DNA from 4 places in the Sideroxyarcus emersonii genome. Region 1 is predicted to be linked to each of the others. Evidence: predicted binding sites of a transcription regulator. Region 1 holds the regulator's gene; each other region holds the start of a gene.
What was found. Region 1 encodes sigma-54, which starts transcription at its own class of promoters, with help from an activator protein. Its sites were predicted from a motif close to TGGCACNNTTCCTGCT; they were not measured.
Positions count from the first base shown of each region.

Region 1 (2,201 bases):
GCGCGAGACGCTGGGCATCTGCGACCGCGCCTACATCATCAACGCCGGCTCGGTGATGGCGGAAGGCAAGCCTGACGAAATCATCTATAATGAAGGCGTGAGGAAGGTGTATCTGGGCGAGCACTTCAAGTTATAAGATCGCACCGCCCACATACCACAACCCGGCAATGAAACACTCTCTCCAACTCAGGCAGTCCCAACAACTGATGCTCACGCCGCAGTTGCAGCAGGCTATCAAGCTGCTGCAACTGTCGACGCTCGAGATCAATCAGGAAGCGGCGCGCCTGCTGGACGAGAACCCCTTCCTCGAGCGCGAGGACGACACCACCAACCAGACGTACAGCGGTAACAGCAGCACCGACACGCCCGCCCCGTCCAGCAGCGCGGAAAGCGCCCCGGCCGAAGCGGAATCGCGCGACAGCGACAGCAGCGAATGGCCGGAGCCGTCGTTCTCGTCCTCATCCTCCTCCTCCTCCAGCCCCGACGACGAAGACGACGGCTATTCCGAGGTGGCTGCCGAAAAACCCAGCATGCGCGAACACCTGCTGTGGGAACTGAACATGAACCCGATGGACGAGCGCGACAAGAAGATCGTCGGCCTGCTCATCGATGCGCTGGACGAGAACGCCTACCTGTCGCAACCGCTGGAAGAGATCGCCGAACTGCTGCCGCCGGAACTGGACATCACGCTGGACGACCTGGAAACGGCACTGGTGCAGTTGCAGCACCTCGATGCGCCCGGCATCGGCGCGCGCAACCTGAGCGAATGCCTGTCCCTGCAGCTGCGCGCCATGCCGGAAGACCTGCCCGGCCGCGAACTGGCGTTGGCCATCGTCGGCCAGCACCTGGATCTGCTCGCCGCACGCGACTTCAACAAACTGAAGAAGGCCCTGCGCTGCGACGACAATGCCCTGCGCACCGCACAGGATCTGATCGTCCACCTGCAGCCCAAGCCCGGCTCCGCGTTCGAACACCGCGCAGCCGACTATGTCGTGCCGGACGTGCTGGTGGAACGCCACGGCGGCATCTGGCGCGCGCGGCTGAATCCGGAAGCGATGCCGCGCCTGCGCATCAACCAGGTGTATGCCAACATCCTGCAGCAGCGCAACGAGAAGAACGCGCAGGAGATGGCCGGCCAGTTGCAGGAAGCGCGCTGGTTCATCAAGAACCTGCAGCAGCGTTTCGAGACCATCCTGCGCGTGGCGCAGGCCATCGTCGAACGCCAGCGCCAGTTCTTCGAACACGGCGACATCGCCATGCGCCCGCTGGTGCTGCGCGAGATCGCCGAGCAGCTCGAACTGCACGAATCCACCATTTCGCGGGTCACCACGCAGAAGTTCATGCTCACCCCGCGCGGCATCTACGAATTCAAGTATTTCTTCGGCAGCGGCCTCGCCACCGAAGCCGGGGGCGCCTGTTCTTCCACCGCCATCCGCGCACTCATCAAGCAGCTGGTCAGCGAGGAAGATGCCAAACATCCGCTCACCGACAGTCGCATGTCCGAAATCCTGGCACAGCAGGGCATTTTGGTCGCCCGCCGTACCGTGGCAAAATACCGCGAGGGAATGAACATCCTTCCGGTAAATCTTCGTAAATCACTCTAACCATAAGGAGCAGGCCATGAACCTCAACCTCACAGGACGTCACCTCGAAATCACCCCGGCCATCCGCGAGCATGTGCTCAGCAAGCTGGACAAGGTCAAACGCCATTTCGACAACGTGATCGACATCAACGTGATCCTGTCGGTGGACAAACTGGTGCAGAAGGCCGAGGCCAACGTCCACGTCTCCGGCAAGAACATCTTCGCCGAGACCGAGGATAGCAACCTGTATGTGGCCATTGACGCACTGGTCGATTCGCTGGATCGCCAGGTGTTGAAACACAAGGAAAAACACACCGCGCGCCGCCACGACGAATCGGGCAAACACAGCGCAGCAGAATGAAGTCGATACGGGGCCATCAGCAATGATGGCCCCGTTTTTCCGTCACGGTGAAACAGCATGAGCCTGATCAGCAAGATACTAACCCCCGAGTGCGTGCTGCTGGATAACGAATCCGCCAGCAAGAAGCGCGTGTTCGAGCGCGTCGGACTGTTGTTCGAGAACACGCACCACATCGCACGCAGCCAGGTGTTCGACAGCCTGTTCGCGCGCGAAAAACTCGGCTCCACCGGACTGGGACAGGGCGTCGCCATCCCGCA
Region 1 covers NZ_AP023423.1:348,028-350,228, reverse strand. Annotated here, with positions in the region: gene lptB (LPS export ABC transporter ATP-binding protein) at 1-136, shown strand, start outside; gene L6418_RS01650 (RNA polymerase factor sigma-54) at 168-1,604, shown strand; gene hpf (ribosome hibernation-promoting factor, HPF/YfiA family) at 1,621-1,944, shown strand; gene L6418_RS01640 (PTS sugar transporter subunit IIA) at 2,002-2,201, shown strand, end outside.

Region 2 (2,201 bases), 410 kb from region 1:
ACCATCCATACGGCCATGCGCGCATCGAGACCGCCGCTTCGCTGATACTGGGTGCCAGTCTGGCCGCCCTGGGCATCGGCCTGCTGGTGGCTGCCGGCATGCGGCTGCAGCATCCGGAACAGGTCCAGGCCGTCCATCCCTTCACCCTGTGGATCGGCATCATCGCGCTTGCCGCGAAAGAGGGGATGTTCCGCTACATGCTTGCCGTCGCGCAACGCGTGCGTTCGCAGATGCTGGTGGCGAACGCCTGGCATGCCCGTTCCGACGCCGCTTCGTCGCTGGTGGTGATCATCGGCATCGTCGGCAACCTGCTGGGCTATACCTTCCTCGACCTGGTCGCCGCCGCCGTCGTCGGCGTGATGATCGCCTATATGGGCATCCAGTTCGCGCGCGATGCGCTGGCCGAACTGATAGATACCGGCCTGGACGAAGAAAAGGTGCGCGCGATCCGCAACACCCTGAAAGCGGTGCCGGGCGTGATCGGGCTGCATGAGCTGCGCACGCGCAAGATGGCCGACAATGCGCTGGTGGACGCCCACATCATCGTCGAGCCCAAGATCAGCGTCTCGGAAGGGCATTACATCGCCGAGGCGGCGCGCATCGCGGTATTGAAAGCCCACCACGTGATGGACGTGATGGTGCATATCGATTCGGAGGACGACGCCCAGGCCCGGCCCAGCGCCCACCTGCCGCAGCGCCACCTGCTGCTGGCGCACCTCGGCAGCCGGTTGGGGGAGCCCTTGCCGCCTTCCGCACGCATCGTGCTGCATTATCTCGGCGGCAAGGTGGAAGCCGAACTGCTGTTCGACAGCCCGACCGATCTTGAGGCGCTGCGCGACAAATGCCGCACCATCACCGCCAACGACCCCTATTTCCGCAGCATCCAGCTTTATCAGGAGTGCGCACCAAAGTAGTGCATCGCGGCTGCGCAACGCCCCGTTCGGGGGCGTGCATTGCATTCACACCCATTTGGAGAATATGGCACAATGCGTCCCCTACAGGGTTTCACGTGCTGGCACATTTTCTGCTGCGCCACGCTTGTTTCACTAAATAGTTTTCGTTTCAAAAATCGCAGCGTCTTAAATTTTCATGGGAGATTCGAGTATGTCCAAGACAGCCGCCGACGTTCTGAAGCTGGTTAAGGAACAAGGCATCAAATTTGTAGATTTCCGTTTCACTGACACCAAAGGCAAGGAACAGCACGTTGGCGTTCCGGTTTCCCATTTCGATGCCGACAAGTTTGAGTCCGGCCATGCCTTCGACGGTTCTTCCATCGCCGGCTGGAAGGGCATCCAGGCTTCCGACATGCTGCTGATGCCGGATCCCGAATCTGCCTATGTCGATCCGTTCTACGACGAGCCCACCCTGGTGCTGACTTGCGACGTGATCGAGCCCACCGACGGCAAGGGCTATGACCGCGACCCCCGCTCCATCGCCAAGCGCGCTGAAGCCTACCTGAAGTCTTCCGGCATCGGCGACACCGCCTACTTCGGTCCGGAACCCGAATTCTTCATTTTCGACTCCGTGCAGTGGCATGTGGACATGTCCGGCTGCGGCGTGAAGATCAATTCCGAAGAAGGCGCCTGGGCCACCGGCCACACCTTCGAAGGCGGCAACACCGGCCACCGTCCGTCAGTGAAGGGCGGTTACTTCCCCGTTCCCCCGGTCGACAGCCTGAACGACATCCGCGCTGCCATGGTGATCGCGCTGGAAGAGATCGGCATCCCGGTCGAAGTGCACCACCACGAAGTGGCGAACGCCGGCCAGTGCGAGATCGGCACCAGGTTCAACACGCTGGTACGCCGTGCTGACTGGACCCAGACCCAGAAATATGTGATCCAGAACGTGGCGCACCAGTATGGCAAGACCGCCACCTTCATGCCGAAGCCCATCGTTGGCGACAACGGTTCCGGCATGCACGTGCACCAGTCGATCTGGAAGGGCGGCAAGAACCTGTTCGCAGGCAACGGCTATGCCGGACTGTCCGAGCTGGCGCTGTACTACATCGGCGGTATCATCAAGCACGCCAAGGCGCTGAACGCGATCACCAACCCCGGCACCAACAGCTACAAGCGCCTGGTACCGCACTACGAAGCTCCGGTGAAGCTGGCTTACTCGGCCAAGAACCGTTCCGCCTCGATCCGCATCCCGCACGTCGCCAGCGACAAGGCTCGCCGCATCGAGACCCGTTTCCCGGATCC
Region 2 covers NZ_AP023423.1:2,672,589-2,674,789, forward strand. Annotated here, with positions in the region: gene L6418_RS13075 (cation diffusion facilitator family transporter) at 1-914, shown strand, start outside; gene glnA (type I glutamate--ammonia ligase) at 1,105-2,201, shown strand, end outside.
Region 2: the regulator sigma-54 is predicted to act here: its motif matches at 1,014-1,029, upstream of glnA (type I glutamate--ammonia ligase).

Region 3 (2,201 bases), 490 kb from region 1:
TTCCCATTGCATGCCTTTGTCGCCACGCTCCTGCTGTTGTGCGGACTGATGAGCACGCCTGCAATGGCCGGCGAGATCAGCGTGGCGGTGGCATCCAACTTTGCGGCGCCGATGGAGCGTCTTGTCCCTTTGTTCCAGAAGGAGAGCGGGCACACGGTGAAGGTCAGCCTGGGTGCGAGCAGCAAGTTGTATGCGCAGATCAGGGGCGGCGCTGCATTCGATGTCTTCCTGTCCGCGGATGAAGAGTTCCCGAAACGTTTGCTGCAGGAAGGATCGGCGGTCGGCGGTTCGCGCTTCGTCTATGCCACCGGCAGGCTGGTGCTGTGGAGTGCGCAACCGAATCTGGTGGATGACAACGGCGCGGTGCTCAACAAGGGAAATTTCAGCGCGCTGGCGATCGCCAATCCTTTGTCCTCGCCCTACGGCGTGGCGGCGAAAGAGACGCTGACCAAGCTGATCATGTGGAATTCGATACAGGACAAACTGACCAGGGGCGACACCGTTGCGCAGACCTACCAGCTTGCGGCAACCGAGAAGGCCGACCTGGCTTTCATCGCGCTGTCGCAGGTCATGCGCGACGGCAAGGTGACGCAGGGTTCCTGGTGGATCGTCCCGCCCGAATTGCACAAGCCCATCCGGCAGAGTGCAGTGCTGTTGAGCTTAGCGAAAGACCCGGTCGCGGCGAAGGCGTTCCTGGCTTTCCTGCAGAGCGAGAAAGCGCGCGCGGTGATGCGCGGATTCGGGTATGAATTTCCGCGCGATTGATCCCTCTTTTCCCTCGCCAGCCCTCTGGCGCGATGCATGTTGCCGCGGGCTTCCTCCCGCCGTTTCCCTGCGGTTCCTGTGAGATAATCGATCCGGTTGTATATTTTGATGCATAACGCTGGCAGATCGGGGCCGGCGGACGTCCCCGCATTGTTTGTAGCGAACGACACAATTTGTCTAAAAATATACAAATCAGGATGTTGTGGGATCTGCCCGGAAGGCGCTGCAGATTCGCGTGAAGCAAGTGTGGGCGAGGGATGGGAGGCGGAAATGCATAAATTGGCATCGCTTTTGCTCATCGTCAGGGTGTGACTGGTTATAACGTGCGGGGTTCTGTCATGGCTCAATCGATAGTCGAGAAAAAAACCGGGACCGGGACGGTGTCCAGGCTGAAGATCGCCAGGGGACGTCGCTGGGATCACCTGGAACTGCTGGAGCGTATCGATGCGACGGGTTCCATCTCGGCGGCGGCAAATGCGATGGGCATGAGCTACAAGGCTGCGTGGGAAGCGGTGGAGGCGATCAACAATCTTTCCGAGCAGCCCCTGGTCGAGCGCAAGACCGGCGGCAAGAAGGGGGGCGGTACCACCCTTACCACTCATGGCCGCCGGGTGGCAGGAGCGTATCGGCGGCTGGAGCAGGAACGCGAAGAGGTGCTGAAGAAGCTCGCACAGGTCATGGACGATTTTGACGAGTATTATCATTTGATCAGGAGATTCGATATGAAGACGAGTGCGCGCAACCAGTTCCTTGGCACGATCAAGAGCATCAAGCTCGGGGCGATCAATGCGGAGGTGATCATGGAGATCGGCGGCGGGGATGTGCTGGCCGCGGTGATCACCAACGAGAGTGTCGGCCATCTTGGCCTCAAGGTCGGCACTGAAGCGTATGCCCTGGTCAAGGCACCGTGGGTGATCGTGACCACCTCGGACGGGTTCAAGACCAGTGCGCGCAACGAGCTGCACGGCACGGTGGTGCGTTGCCAGGAAGGCGCGGTGAACGGCGAGGTGATCATCGAGCTGGCCGGCGGCAAGACCGTCGCTGCGGTGGTGACCAACGACAGCATCAAGTCGCTGGGCCTCAAGGCAGGGGTCAAGGCGTGTGCGCTGATCAAGGCATCGCATGTCATTCTGGCTGTCAATGCATAAGGCGGAGCGGCGATGAAAACGCGTAATCTGAATCGGTGGCTGGCAGTTGGCGCACTGTTGTTCGGTGCGATGGATGGGGCGCATGCGGGCGAGGTGAACGCTGCGGTGGCGGCCAACTTCTCCGCGCCGGCACAGCAGATCGCCGGGTTGTTCCAGAAGCAGAGCGGGCATACGGTGAAGCTCAGCTTCGGTTCCAGCGGCAAGTTCTATTCCCAGATCAAGCAGGGCGCACCGTTCGATGTGTTCCTGGCGGCGGACGAGAAGAATCCCAAGCTGCTGGAGCAGGAA
Region 3 covers NZ_AP023423.1:837,377-839,577, forward strand. Annotated here, with positions in the region: gene modA (molybdate ABC transporter substrate-binding protein) at 1-765, shown strand, start outside; gene L6418_RS04110 (TOBE domain-containing protein) at 1,104-1,913, shown strand; gene modA (molybdate ABC transporter substrate-binding protein) at 1,926-2,201, shown strand, end outside.
Region 3: the regulator sigma-54 is predicted to act here: its motif matches at 1,046-1,061, upstream of L6418_RS04110 (TOBE domain-containing protein).

Region 4 (2,201 bases), 280 kb from region 1:
CCACCTGCAGCAGCGATTGCGCCGGATAGACCACGGCATCTTCAACCAGCGCGGCCTCTGGGGCGTTTACGGCGGGCAGGATGAAGGCGCGGCCGGAATCGGCGGCGCGGTAGGTCATCGCCAGGGCGCCGCGTATGGCGCGCAGTTCGCCGGTCAGCGCCAGCTCTCCCGCATACTCATATTCGGCAAGCCTGTCGGCGGGGATCTGCCCCGATGCGGCGAGGATGCCCAGCGCAATGGGAAGATCGAAGCGGCCGCTTTCCTTCGGCAGGTCGGCCGGAGCGAGATTGACGGTGATGCGGCGGGCGGGGAATTCGAACTGGCAATTCTGCAAGGCTGCGCGGACCCGGTCCTTGCTCTCTTTCACTTCGGCTTCCGGCAAACCGACGATGGTGAAGTTGGGCAAGCCGTTGGCAAGGTGCACCTCGACGGTGACCAGCGCCGCGTCCATGCCGGCCAGACCGCGACTGTACAGAACAGCCAGGCCCATGACGGGTTATTTGTCTGTTTCCAGTGCGGCGATGCGCGCTTCGAGCTTGTCCAGGCGCTGCGCCAATACGTCGTATTCTTCGCGCGTGACCAGATCGAGTTTAGAGAAACCTTGCGCCAGCAGCGCCCGGGCATTCTTCTCGAAATCCTTGGCAGGGCCGCTGGCAACGGCCTCGTTCAGTTTCGACGACATTTCCTCAAAGAATTTTGTGTTCAGCATGGCAATTAACCCTGTAATGGATAGGGTGCTAGTGTAGCAAATAGTCAGTGCACCGCCCGGGTGCGCCGCACTGTTTTCGTGCATGCACTTGGTGCGCTGCGCTGGCCGGAAAAAGTGCCGCCCAGCCGCACTGCGAGTATCGGCGCGGGTTTGCGCGGCTGGCACAGTTTCTGCTGTAACGATTGCGTGGATACTTTCATCCCACTTAATTACTCAACGAAAGGAAACACCATGCTTAAGAATAAACTGCTGCTCGCTGCCCTGGCCTCTTCTTTCGCGTTGCCTGCACTGGCTGACGATGCTGCACCCGCCTCGCCCTTCTCTTCCAATGTAAGTCTGACCAACAACTACCTGTATCGCGGAATCACGCAATCGGGTGCCAACCCAGCCATCCAGGGCGGCTTCGATTACGTAAACGCCAATGGTTTGTATGTCGGTACATGGGGTTCCAGCATCAGCTGGTTGAGCGATGCGGGCGTGGCAAGCAGGTCCGGACTGGAACTCGATACCTACGGTGGCTACCGGGGAACAGTCAGCGCAGTTTCTTACGATGTCGGTTACCTGCGCTATAACTATTCCGGCAATTTCGGCGCCAATGTAAAAGCGGACACCAATGAAGTTTACGCCGCTGCGACCTATTCGATCGTGACAGCGAAACTGTCCTACAGCCTGGGCGACCTGTTCGGCTTCACTGCTTCCGCCGGTTCCACCTATGCCGACCTGAGCGCCAGCTACCCGATTGCTGACACTGGCTATACGCTCGGTGCGCACTACGGCAAACAGACTGTTGCCGGAAACAATGGCGGCGTCAGCAATAGCCAGTACTCGTATTCCGATTACAGGGTGTCCGTGGCCAAGGATCTGGGTACCGGTTACAGCGCAAGCCTGACCGTGAGCAGCACGGATGCAAAGGCCGCTTCATATACCAGCCAAGGGATCAATCTGGGCAAGACCGCAGTCGTCGTAGCCCTGAGCCGCACGTTCTAATCAGCAGCTAGGCAAGCGGGGCGTCTACGCCCCGCTCAACTCAAGGAGAAGTGAATATGAAAATCGTCACTGCAATCATCAAGCCCTTCAAGCTCGACGAAGTGCGTGAAGCGCTGTCCGCCATCGGCGTTCAGGGCATCACCGTCACCGAAGTCAAGGGCTTCGGACGGCAAAAGGGGCACACCGAGCTGTACCGTGGTGCGGAATATGTAGTGGACTTCTTGCCCAAGATCAAGCTGGAAGCGGCGATCAAGGCAGATCAGCTGGACCAGGTGATCGAGGCCATCGAAAAATCCGCGCAGACCGGCAAGATCGGCGACGGCAAGATCTTCGTGCAAGAACTTGAACAAGTGATCCGCATCCGTACCGGCGAGACCGGTCCGGAAGCGCTATAAGGAGCGATGAGATGAAAAAACTATTTGCGCTATTCGCCCTGCTGGCCATGCTGTGCGGCCTGACAGGCGCTGCTTATGCAGATGACGCTGCCTCCGCAGCTCCGGCAACC
Region 4 covers NZ_AP023423.1:65,447-67,647, forward strand. Annotated here, with positions in the region: gene L6418_RS00295 (YifB family Mg chelatase-like AAA ATPase) at 1-490, opposite strand, end outside; gene L6418_RS00300 (accessory factor UbiK family protein) at 497-709, opposite strand; gene L6418_RS00305 (TorF family putative porin) at 941-1,696, shown strand; gene glnK (P-II family nitrogen regulator) at 1,753-2,091, shown strand; gene L6418_RS00315 (ammonium transporter) at 2,103-2,201, shown strand, end outside.
Region 4: the regulator sigma-54 is predicted to act here: its motif matches at 869-884, upstream of L6418_RS00305 (TorF family putative porin).